DNA from 3 places in the Caballeronia sp. GACF4 genome. Region 1 is predicted to be linked to each of the others. Evidence: predicted binding sites of a transcription regulator. Region 1 holds the regulator's gene; each other region holds the start of a gene.

Region 1 (4,166 bases):
GTGACCTCCGCCCGGAGTTCCGGCATGCAGCGAGGGCCCCGCGGCCACCACGGGCGCCGCGCCCGTCTTGCTCGTGCGGCGTTGCAGGAACCATTGCAGCGTGTTGATGAGGAGCAGCATGAGAAAGGACACGCACAGCATCACGACGGCGATGGCCGTCGCGCCGGCATAGTCGTACTGTTCGAGCTTGGTGATGATGAGCAGCGACGTGATCTCCGATTTCATCGGTACATTGCCCGCGATGAAGATGACCGAACCGTATTCGCCGAGCGCGCGCGCGAACGCAAGCGCGAAACCGGTCAGAAGCGCGGGAAAGAGCGCCGGCAACACGACGCGGCGAAACGTCAGCCAGCGCGTGGCGCCGAGACATGCGGCGGCTTCTTCCTGCTCGCGCTCGAAGTCTTCGAGCACCGGCTGCACCGTGCGCACGACGAACGGCAAGCCGATGAACGTCAGCGCCACGAGCACGCCGAGCGGCGTGAACGCCACCTTGATGCCGAGCGGCGCGAGATACTGCCCGATCCAGCCGTTGCTCGCGTACACGGCGGCAAGCGAAATGCCGGCGACGGAGGTCGGCAGCGCAAACGGCAGATCGACGATGGCATCGACGACACGCTTGAACGGGAACGTGTAGCGCACGAGCACCCATGCGACCAGGAAGCCGAAGATCGCGTTGATGACCGCCCCGCCGAGCGCCGCCGTGAAAGTGAGCCGATACGACGCCAGCACACGCGGCCCGGTGACGGCGCGAACGAACTGCGCCCAGTCGAGCGTCGCGGTCTTGGCGAAGGTCGCCGCAAGCGGAATCAGCACCACGAGGCTCAGGTAAGCCACCGTGATGCCGATCGTCAGCCCGAAGCCGGGTAACGCACTCGGCTTTCGGAAAGTGAACGTTGTCATCTTTGCTTCATCCTTGATCGTCCTGCCTTCGGCGCCGGGGGATAAGCGCACTGTTTTTTTGTCTCGTCATGCGCGGCCGTCTTTGCGGCCGCTTTCATTGCGACTCGAGCGCCTCGCGGCGCCCGGTCTCTTGCCTGCTTACTGCGGCTGATAAATCGAATCGAACACGCCGCCGTCCGCGAAGTGCGTCTTCTGCGCTTTGGTCCAGCCACCGAAGGTGTCGTCGATGGTGTAGAGCTTGAGCTTGGGGAACTGCTTGGTCAGCTCGGCGGGCACCTTGTCCGAACGCGGACGATAGAAATTGCGCGCCGCGATCTGCTGGCCTTCGTCGCTATACAGATACTTCAGATACGCTTCGGCCAGCTTGCGCGTGCCGTGCTTGTCGACGACCTTGTCCACCACCGCCACCGGCGGCTCGGCCAGAATGCTCACCGAAGGAACCACGATCTGAAACTTCTCCGGACCGAATTCCTTGAGTGACAGGAACGCCTCGTTTTCCCATGCGATCAGCACGTCCCCCTGACCGCGCTGCACGAAGCTGGTGGTCGCGCCGCGTGCGCCGGAATCGAGCACGCCTGCGTTCTTGTAGAGCTTGGTCACGAACTCCTTCGCGGTCTCTTCGTTGCCGCCGGGCTTGTGTTGCGCATACGCCCACGCCGCCAGATAGTTCCAGCGCGCGCCGCCCGAGGTCTTCGGGTTCGGCGTGACGATCGACACGCCCGGCTTGGTGAGATCGTCCCAGTCCTTGATGCCCTTCGGGTTGCCCTTGCGCACTAGAAACACAATGGTCGACGTGTACGGCGATGCATTGTCCGGCAGACGCTTTTGCCAGTCCGTGCCGACGATGCCCTTGGAGGCGAGCGCGTCGATGTCGTAAGCAAGCGCAAGCGTCACGACGTCTGCCTGAAGCCCGTCTAGAACCGCGCGCGCCTGGCCGCCGGAACCGCCATGAGATTGCTTGAAGGTGACCGTTTCGCCGGTGTCCGCCTTCCACTTCTTCGCAAAGGCCTGGTTGAAGTCCTGATACAACTCGCGCGTCGGATCGTACGAGACGTTCAGAAACGACGTGTCCGCGTGCGCGGTCGCCGAGATTCCGAAACTCGCCGCCGTGATCGCCAGCGCGGCAAAGAGTTGTTTCGCGCCGCCCTTCAATCCAGCCCTGATGCTATGCATTCCCCGTTCTCCGTCTTATCGAATTGACGGAATCAGTCTAAAGGCGAGCTTATATGATTAGAAATAATTGTTTCTCACTTTTTTAGATGCAAAAGTGCTAAAGCAAGGTTTTTCGCAGTCCGAGCGACAAATAGCGACTGTTTGAGCGCGTTGCAGCCTTGTCAGTAAAGGATCTGGCGACGAACTTCAAGTAAAGCTTGAAAAGCTCGAAATACTGTATAAAAATACAGTCATCTGTCCATCCATACAGTGCGCCGAGGCTCCAGCAAGTGACCAAACCCTCAAAACTTACCGCGCGACAGCAGCAAGTGTTCGAGCTCATCCAGCGAGCCATCGACCGCACGGGCTTTCCGCCCACGCGTGCCGAAATTGCTGCCGAGCTTGGCTTCAGCTCCGCGAACTCCGCCGAGGAACATCTGCGGGCACTGGCGCGCAAGGGCGTGATCGAACTCGCGGCGGGTTCGTCGCGTGGCATCCGCCTGTTGGGAGGCTCCGCGCGCATCGACCGTTCGGACGATCTTCCGCATCAGTTCACCTTGCCGCATCAGAGCATCATGCAGTTGTCGCTTCCGCTGGTCGGGCGCGTTGCGGCGGGCAGCCCCATCCTTGCGCAGGAGCATATTTCGCAACACTACGCGTGCGACCCTGCGTTCTTTTCGGGCAAGCCCGACTATTTGCTGAAGGTGCGCGGCTTGTCCATGCGCGACGCGGGCATTCTCGACGGCGACCTGCTTGCCGTACAGAAGCGCAATGAAGCGAAAGACGGGCAGATCGTGGTCGCGCGTATTGGCGACGACGTCACGGTGAAGCGCTGGAAGCGCCGGCCAGATGGCGTGGAATTGGTCGCGGAGAATCCCGACTACGAAAACATCTTCGTGCGCTCCGGCAGCGGCGACTTCGCGCTGGAAGGAATCGCGGTCGGGCTCATCCGCTCCGGCGAGTTCTAACGTACGACTCGAGCGCGCGGCGCGTCAACACCGCCGCCCGCTTCGCCTCCTCGCCCTCGCGCGACGCGGCACGTTTCAAAAATTACAAGCATGACGGCCACCGCTCGCGGCGTGCCGCGGTGCGTCCTATCGTCTGTCGTCTGTCGTCCGCCGTCTGGAGAGTCATCATGGAACGTTTCGCCCGTTTGCTGCCCTTTCGTCAGTTTGGCCGTCTGCGTCATTTGCGCTCGCTGATCTCATGCGCCGTGGCGCGGCCTGAAGCGGCGCCCGATCTCTTCGACGAGATGCCCGCGTTGCCGTCGCGTCAACCCGCCTTCGCCCGTGTGTCGCTCAATAGCGCGGTGCATGCGGAATCGGAACAGCGCGCGCCGGTGCGGGTGTATCGCAGTGAGTCGCGGGTAATCATGGTCGGCAATATCGGCGAGGTGTCGCGCATGATCGACCGGTGTATCGACGAGGAACGCGCCGGCGTTAGCAGCGGCATTCTGGCCTGAGCGCGGTAGAGCGTTTGCCGAGTGAATTTGAGTTATGTGTAATGCAGGCAGTCCGCAATCTATCGGCTGCAAGGAATGAAGCTCGGGATATATCCGGCGTGAACATGGTCAATCGTTCTTTCATGTCACCCATGTCACGCCGGGGGTCGTTCCTTCGCATGTCCCGCACTACGCGTTATTTCGTCGCCACGCTCGTTATTCTCTTCATCGTTGCAGGGTTAAGCCTTGTCTATGCGTCGCCCTATATCGCGCTGAACCGCGTCAAGCACGCGGCCGATGCGCGCGATGCACAGACCGTCAACGAATACGTCGACTTCCCCGCGCTGCGTGAAAGCCTCAAAGAGCAAGTCGGCGCACTGCTGACGCGGCGCGTCGATATCCAGAAGAGCGGCAATCCGCTCGCGATCATCGGTGCAATGATCGGCGCGGCGCTCGTAGGGCCGCTGGTGGATTCCTACGCTACGCCCGAAGGCGTCGCCGCGATTTTGAATGGCATTCCGCCGCGCGGAGATCCAGGCGAGCATCCACCCGCTATCGTGCCACCGGTTCGAGACGGTCAGGCGGCGGCGAGTTCACCGCCTTCCGAAGCGGCATCGAGCATGGTTGCGACTCAAGAACCGCCGCGACAACCACCGCAGACCACGGCCGGATA
Region 2 (4,166 bases), on a different contig from region 1:
CCCACGCGAGATGCTGATTCGAAAACAGCGTATCGCCGCCAACTTTCGGCAACTCCTGCGCATGCAGCAGTGAGCCGAGACTCGGCGTTTCCTTGTACGAGAGGTCCGAGTGCCAGAAGTGCCCGGCATCGCCGAGACCGATCGGCTTGCCGTTTTCGAGCACGTTGGAAACGATCAGCACTTCCGGATGCCCGGCGAGCGCGAACTGCTTGAGCACGTGAATTTGCAGCGGCCCGAAGCGCTTGCTGAACGTGACCTGCTGTTCCGGCGTGATGCGCTGGTCGCGAAACACGAGCACGTGATGATCGAGATGCGCGCGATGAATGCGCGCGAAATCGGCTTGCGAGAGCGGCTTGCTCAGATCTAGCCCGATGACCTCGGCGCCGAGCGGCGCGTCGAAGGCGCGAATTTGAATGGATTCGTCGATGGATCGATCGGCGGCTTGGGGCAAACTTTCGAGGGTCGTTGCGAGGGTCGTCACGATGTTCTTGAACGGCGCAAAGACAGCCAATCTACTTCGTCGCAGCCGTGCCGCCAACGAACGATCCGCGATTTGCTTATTCCCTTTGGCGCTTAACGCCTCAGTCGAACGGCAGTTCCACTTGAATCGGTTCGATGAAGCCGCCGTCCTCTCCGCGCACGCTCAACGCGCTCACGCGCACGCCGAGTAACCGCAGCCGTCGATCCAGCGTAATGCGCTTTACGCATTCGGTAGCGGCGCGGCGAATCTCGACGGGGTCGTCGGTGGAAACGGGAATGGTCAGATCGCGCGTGAGCGTGCGGAAGTCGTCGAAACGCAGCTTGATGCCGACCGTCCGGCCTACGTAACCTTTGCGCTGCAGGTCGTCGGCGACTTTCTTGCACAGCCCCGTGAACGCCTCGGAGAGCTTCGCGCGGTCGTTCTTCGGATGCAGATCGCGCTCGAACGTGGTCTCACGGCTCATCGACTTCGGCTGCGAACTCACGACCACGGGCCGATCGTCCTGTCCCTGCGCGATACGCGCGAGCCATGCGGCGTAAGTGCCGCCAAAATGCGTCTGCAGAAATCCCAGGTCGGCGGCGGCAATGTCACCGACCGTTACGATACCGAGCGCCGCCAGCCTTTCGCTCGCCTTGGGCCCGATGCCATTCACCTTGCGCGCCGCGAGCGGCCAGATGCGTGTGGGGAGATCGTCCATCGTCAGGATGGTCAGGCCGTCGGGCTTGTCGAGCTCCGAGCCGATCTTCGCCAGCAGCTTGTTCGGCGCGATGCAGATCGAGCACGTAAGCCCGGTGGCTTCGTGCACCGCGTCCTTCATGCGCCGGCCGATGCTCGCGGAATCGCCCGGCATGTCCGTCACGTCGATATAAATCTCGTCGATGCCGCGATTCTCTATCTGCGACGTGAACGCCGCGACGGCTGTCTTGAAAAGCCGCGAGTAATGGCGATACGACTCGAAATCCGTGGGCAGAAGAATGGCGTCGGGCGCGAGTTGCGCGGCCTTCATCATGCCCATGGCCGAGAACACGCCGAACTTGCGCGCTTCGTAAGTGGAGGTGGTGACGACACCGCGCCCCGCGTAATCACGCAGTTTTCTGAAGCGGCGCGTGCCGTCGGCCAGCGTCTCGGGAATGGCATTGCGTCCGCCGCCGACCACCACCGGCTGACCGCGCAGTTCGGGATAGCGCAGCAATTCGACGGAGGCGAAGAACGCATCCATGTCCAGATGCGCGATACGGCGAGGCGTGGGCGTGGCGGGCGTGTCCATTGCCTAGAACGGACGCGTGCCGACAAGGCCGGAAGACGACGACGTGCAAAGGACGTGGCTAAACATGCGCGGGCGCGAAGAACGCGGAAAATGCGCATACTGTACATTCATACAGTGATTCGCGCTAGTCTGCCTTATGTCCCTAGCGGCGCTCGGCGCAAATCCGCAGCCCGGTCAGCCAAGAATGCTTAAATTGCGAATCAGGTAGTCATTGAACATCGGCACGGTGAACGCGATATCACCATGGGACGGACTGTAGATCATGCCTTTGTTGATGATCTGCGCGCGGCGAGGACCGAGACTCTGCGGGGTTTCGCCGAGCGCGTCCGCAACGTCGGACGAACGATAAGGGCCACTGCCTAATTTCGCCATGGCAATGACGTATTCGCGTTCCTTGGGCGTTAGGCGATCGAAGCGAACTTTGAAGAACCCTTCGTCCAGACGCTTGAGCGTTGTCGACTCGGCGCGCCTTGCGTCGCTTACGGTAATCGCGTCGCCGACGGCGAGATTCCAGGACTGATGGCCCCACTCCTGCAGAAAGTAGGGATAGCCTCTCGTCTTGAGGAAAATCTCTTTCAGAGCAGCATCGTCGATAACGGCGCCTTCGTCGTTCACTGGTTGACGGATCGCTGCCTTGGCATCGTCCTCAGGCAGAGCACCGACCTCCGGGTAGTGAAATAGCCGCTCCGCATACGATTTGGCTTGTCCCGACAGGGCCGCAACCTGTGGCAAGCCGGCGCCGAAAAACAGCACCGGCAAGCGCGCCTGGTTGATCTTGTGCAATGACACGATGAGAGCGGCTAAGTCTTTTTCGCTTAGGTACTGGACTTCATCGATCAGGAGCGTCCAGGCTTTACCGGCAGCTTTAGCGGCCTCGCCGATACGCACGAACAGTTCTGGAAGATCATTCTCGAGGTCGCCGCTGTCCGCGACTCCTACTTCGGGATCCACCGCGATCGAGACATCGCCATATTCCAACTTGAATGCGGAGGCAAACGACCTCAACGCTCGCAGCGCGTCGTAAGTCTTCGCCTTGGCATTGGCGGCGACGGACAGTTTTCGAAGCACTTGATGCATGCGTGGCAGCAGTTGCTCACCCAACGATTTGTTCTCGGGCGCCTCGATCATGGAAGTGACGTGGCCACGCTGAATAGCGAGCGCTTCGACTGCGTTGAGCAGCACGGTCTTGCCTACGCCGCGTAAGCCCAGGAACATTTGCGAACGGCTGGGCTTACAGAGCACCGCGCGTTCAATGGCGATACGTGCGTCCTCGATGATTGCTTCGCGCCCAGCGAGTTCGGGCGGCTGGCTACCGGCGCCGGGCGCAAATGGGTTCCGAACCGGATCCATGACTATGACTCTATAACAATATATAGCGTAGTATATCTCGACTACCTTATACTTTCCTATATTTCGCTAGATAGAGCACGTGGCGCTAGCGGCCTGCGGTTGGAGGCGCGACCGCCCTCACGACTCGCGTACGTTAATCGTCTACTCCGGAACCCGCTTCTCCGCCAACGCCCGGCGGCAATCCTCCAGAATGGGCCGCACCACGCCCGAATTGAAGTTGAGGTCTTCGCTGTCCAAAATCTCTTCGACCGCTTCGCGCGCCCAGTCGGATTCGAGGATGGCGCAATGTCGCGCGGCAAGATCGCGTGCAATGGCAGAGAGTTTGGCGATAGCAAGCCAGTCGGCTTCGCGCTGATGCCGGTCGAGCCACTTGCGCGCGGCTTCGACATGAAATGACGGCGCGGGCCAGTCGCCGTTGAGATAGTACGCACCGAGGCTGCCGCACGTCAGCCAGCAAAGCAGTTCGACACGGTCGCGGGCACTGAGAGTACGAGGCACTTCGTTCATGGCGGCGTTCACGAGAGACGTTCGACTGAAAGGGCAAACGCGCTGCTGTACATCCATCCTTGTGTGAAACCTGTGTGAAAGAAGATACCACGCGATGGTGCGACGCGGCAGCCCATTCGCGTGCGCTGGCGTACATGTTTCGCAGGCTCAACTCTGTGCTGGCGACTGCATGTGCGAGCCATCATTCAACGCTAATTCGCGCGCCTTATTCTGGTTTCCATCGACGAGCCATACTGAATACCGAACGCAGGCCGTCGCCAACCGTCCGCCTAAGGAGCGCATCATGTTCGAACGTCTTTCCAGATTCTTTTCCGCCACCGACGACCATTCGCACGACGACTACTTTGCCTCGTCGGGCGATCACGCCGAACTCGAACGCCGCATGCGTCAGGTCGAGGAAAGCGACCACGCGTACAGCATGACCTTCTGCGGATCGATCCCCCGTCGCCCCGACGACCCTTACGCGTGACACGCCCTCACTTCGCTTCGTCGCGTCCCGCCTGCCCCAGCATCACGGTCCAGCCGAGGCCGCGCACGTTGCGGATCACCGCTGCGCCGAAC
Region 3 (4,166 bases), on a different contig from region 1:
CTTGAACGGCTGTAGACCGATTCGGATGCTGTGTTGACGCCTACATCCGGCGTGCACTGCTCGAAGGGCTCGAAAGGATCGGCGTCTTCGAAGGCGTCGATTGCAGATGATTGGTTTGGATTGGCAATCCGGCTTGCCAAGGGTGACGCGTTCTGCGCACGGTTGGTCGCCAGAGTCGGCGTTTCCACTGCCGGCTTGGAGGTTGCGTTTCTCGACGGTGCGTTGCCCTCACGAATGGACGCTGCCTGCATCAGCAACGCGCGGGCTTGCTCCAGACGCGCCCGGCGATCTTCGGACGACGGTGTCTCACTTTCCCGGACAGCAGCAGCATCAACATCGGCCGCCCTTGCGTCCAACTCAGCAGCATCACGCGCATTCACCGGCAACTCTCGCCGCCAGCCACCACGCAACGCCTTCGTCGAATCGCGCGACTGAGTGTCACGCGACTGAGGATCACTCGCGCCATTCGGATCATCAGAACCAGCAGACCGCCCGAACCTTCCGTCCGTTCTGCCAGCCTTCGATCCGAACCGGCGCTTCAACATCGTCAGTGACCAAGTGAGTATCTAAACAACGAGACGACGACCACGTAACGATTAAGCGACAACTCACTCGTCCGCCACCGTGGCGCCCGGCGCCACGGCGTCAGCCATTGCCGCCACGCCGAGCGATTCGCGGATCTTGTTCTCGATCTCGCGGGCGATGTCCGGGTTCTCGCGCAGGAATTCGCGCGCGTTGTCCTTGCCCTGACCAATACGCTCGCCGTTATAGCTGTACCAGGCGCCCGCCTTGTCTACCAGCTTGGCCTGCACGCCCAGGTCGATGATCTCGCCCTGACGCGAAATGCCTTCGCCATAAAGGATGTCGAAAATGGCTTCGCGGAACGGCGGCGAGACCTTGTTCTTCACGACCTTCACGCGCGTTTCGTTGCCGATGACTTCGTCGTTCTTCTTGATGGAACCAATACGGCGAATGTCCAGGCGCACCGACGAATAGAACTTCAGCGCGTTGCCGCCCGTGGTGGTTTCCGGGTTGCCGAACATCACGCCGATCTTCATGCGGATCTGGTTGATGAAGATGACGAGGCAGTTCGTACGCTTGATGGTGCCAGTCAGCTTGCGCAGCGCTTGCGACATCAGGCGCGCTTGCAAACCAGGCAGCGAGTCGCCCATTTCGCCTTCGATTTCCGCCTTCGGCACGAGCGCCGCGACGGAGTCGATGACGATCATGTCGATGGAGCCGGAGCGCACCAGCGCATCCGCGATTTCCAGTGCCTGCTCGCCCGTGTCCGGTTGCGAGATCAGCAGTTCCTGCGCATTCACGCCGAGCTTCTGCGCGTATTGCACGTCGAGCGCGTGTTCTGCGTCGATAAACGCCGCCGTGCCGCCGACCTTTTGCATCTCGGCGATCACCTGCAGCGTGAGCGTGGTCTTGCCCGACGACTCGGGCCCGTAGATTTCCACGACACGGCCGCGCGGCAAGCCGCCGACGCCAAGCGCGATATCCAGACCGAGCGACCCTGTCGAGACCACCTGAATGTCTTCCACCACCTCGCCTGCGCCGAGCCGCATGATCGACCCTTTGCCGAATTGCTTTTCGATCTGCGCGAGCGCGGCGGCCAATGCCTTGCCCTTCTCCGCAGTCATGCCAGCCGGGCCTTTCTTGCTTTCTTCCATGAATCGTCCTTTGCTATGATGAACGGCGTCTGAGGCGGGTGCCGGCAAGCTCGAAACGAACTCGAGCCCGTCTGTAGCACTCCCGCAGACACTGTATAAAAAAACAGTAGTTTTTGCAAGCCCGATCGCGCGACGCAGTCTTTTTTCCACGCCGCGCGCACCGCGCAAAAACCGCAAAACACCTGGAGACCGCCGCGCCGGGCGAAATGCGGTGTCGGCAATGACTGCGCTTTGCCGCGCACGAAGGCGCACAACACGATGCGAATCCTCATTGCCGAAGACGACAGCATACTCGCGGACGGTCTCATTCGATCACTCCGCCAATCGGGATACGCCGTCGACCATGTGAAGCATGGCGTCGAGGCAGATACCGCCCTTTCGCTGCAAACTTTCGACCTCCTGATTCTCGATCTCGGCCTGCCGCTCATGCCCGGTCTGGAGGTGCTGCGCCGCCTGCGCGCACGCAATTCGCAGATGCCGGTTTTGATCCTGACGGCGGCCGACAGTGTCGACGAACGCGTGAAGGGACTCGACCTCGGCGCCGATGACTATATGGCCAAGCCCTTCGCGCTCAACGAGCTCGAAGCGCGCGTTCGAGCGTTGACGCGACGCGGCGCGGGTGGCGGTCCGACTGTCGTGAAGCATGGTTCGCTGGCGTTCGACCAGGTCGGACGCGTCGCGCATATCGGCGAGCAAGTCGTAGACCTGTCCGCGCGCGAACTCGGCGTGCTCGAAGTGCTGCTCCAGCGCATCGGGCGGCTCGTGTCGAAGGAACAGCTCGTGAATCATCTGTGCGAGTGGGGTGAAGAAGTAAGCAACAACGCAATCGAGGTGTACGTGCACCGCTTGCGCAAAAAAATCGAAGCGAGCGGCGCGCGCATCATCACGGTGCGCGGGCTCGGCTACACGCTGGAAAAAGCCGTCGCCAACGTCGACAACGGCGCCGTTGCCCAACCCGCGGCGAGCGATTCCCTGCCCGCCAGCCCTCAATACAAGTAGCCGCGCATGGCGTCGCCCGTTTCCACCGAACCAAGCGAAGCCGGGCACGGACACGACCACGCCGCCACCGAAAGCGACACCGACGCCAAGCGCGACGCGCGCTACGCCAACCCGTTCGCGCCTCCCGACGAACTCGAACCCGACAACGAAACGCATCCGCGCTCGCTCTTCGGCGAGATTCTCGACTGGATGCTTGCGCCGCTTCTGCTGCTCTGGCCGATGAGCATCGCGGTGACGTACCTGGTCGCGAAGTCGATTGCCAACGGTCCGTTCGACCGCGCGCTCGAAGCCGACGTCTACATGCTCGCGCGCCAAATCCAGCCGGTGAACGGCGTCGCCGAACTGCGTCTACCCGATGTCACGCGCGATTTCCTGCGCGCCGACAACGTCGACAGCGTGTTCTTTCAAGTGCTCGGCACGCGCGGCGAACTGGTCGGCGGCGACCGTGACATGCCCTTGCCGCATGACGACGATCGTCCGCAGCCGGGCATCGTCGAATTTCGCGACGACGCCCTGCGCGGCAACGACATTCGCGTCGCCTATACGACGGTCGATGTGCCCGGTCTCGCGCCGGGACGCGATCCCGCCGAGACGCAGCCGGTGCTCGTGCAGGTCGCCGAGACGCTGGACAAACGCAGCCAGCTCGCCAACGACATCATCAAAGGCGTGATCCTTCCGCAGTTCGTGATCCTGCCGCTCGCCATCGTGCTCGTGTGGTTCGGCCTCTCGCGCGGGCTCGCGCCGCTGCACGCGCTGCAGTCGAACATTCGCGCGCGGCGTCCGGACGACCTCTCGCCGCTCGAAGCGGCCCGCGCGCCGCCCGAGATCGCGCCGCTCGTGGCGTCGTTCAACGATTTGCTCGTGCGGCTCGAACAGAACATGGAGTTTCAGAAGCGCTTTATCGCCGACGCCGCGCATCAGATGAAAACGCCGCTCGCCGGCCTGCGCATGCAGGCGGAGTTTGCGTTGCGCCAAGAGGTATCGACGGAAGTGCAGCGCTCGCTCGAACAGATCGCCATGAGTTCCGAGCACGCGGCACGGCTCGTCACGCAATTGCTCGCGTTGGCGCGCGCGGAAAATCGCGCGACGGGGCAGATTTTCTCGCACGTCGAACTGACCGATCTCGCGCGGCTCGCCGTGCGCGACTGGGTGCAGGCGGCGCTCGCGAAGGGTATCGATATCGGTTACGAGGAGCCCGCGTATCCCGTCGAAGTAGAGGGCAACGCGGTGATGCTGCGTGAATTGCTGTCGAATCTGATCGATAACGCCATCCGCTACACGCCTCCGAACGGACGCGTGACCGTGCGCGTGCGGACCGGCGAGCACGATCTCGATCACGTTCATCTCGAAGTGGAAGACACCGGACTTGGCATTCCGAGCGCCGAACGCGAGCGCGTGCTCGAGCGTTTCTATCGCATTCTCGGACGCGAGGGCGACGGCAGCGGCCTCGGTCTCGCCATCGTCAAGGAGATCACGGCGATGCACGGCGGC

What was found. Region 1 encodes LexA, which represses DNA repair genes until DNA is damaged. Its sites were predicted from a motif close to ACTGTATNNNNATACAGT; they were not measured.
Region 2: dinB (DNA polymerase IV) is a predicted target of LexA. The motif match lies at 1,847-1,864, and genes of this name have one in related genera.
Region 3: recA (recombinase RecA) is a predicted target of LexA. The motif match lies at 1,767-1,784, and genes of this name have one in related genera.

What each region holds. Positions count from the first base shown of each region.
Region 1 is NZ_JALQDW010000005.1:134,746-138,911, forward strand. It holds gene cysT (sulfate ABC transporter permease subunit CysT) at 1-900, opposite strand, end outside; gene NCR40_RS06765 (sulfate ABC transporter substrate-binding protein) at 1,039-2,073, opposite strand; gene lexA (transcriptional repressor LexA) at 2,343-3,020, shown strand; gene NCR40_RS06775 (hypothetical protein) at 3,188-3,514, shown strand; gene NCR40_RS06780 (DUF2939 domain-containing protein) at 3,673-4,166, shown strand, end outside.
Region 2 is NZ_JALQDW010000020.1:47,614-51,779, forward strand. It holds gene NCR40_RS19560 (TauD/TfdA dioxygenase family protein) at 1-451, opposite strand, end outside; gene dinB (DNA polymerase IV) at 582-1,748, opposite strand; gene NCR40_RS19570 (ATP-binding protein) at 1,923-3,098, opposite strand; gene NCR40_RS19575 (hypothetical protein) at 3,240-3,605, opposite strand; gene NCR40_RS19580 (transcriptional regulator) at 3,889-4,074, shown strand; gene NCR40_RS19585 (response regulator transcription factor) at 4,082-4,166, opposite strand, start outside.
Region 3 is NZ_JALQDW010000002.1:429,773-433,938, reverse strand. It holds gene recX (recombination regulator RecX) at 1-251, opposite strand, end outside; gene recA (recombinase RecA) at 609-1,676, opposite strand; gene NCR40_RS02090 (response regulator transcription factor) at 1,935-2,675, shown strand; gene NCR40_RS02085 (sensor histidine kinase) at 2,682-4,166, shown strand, end outside.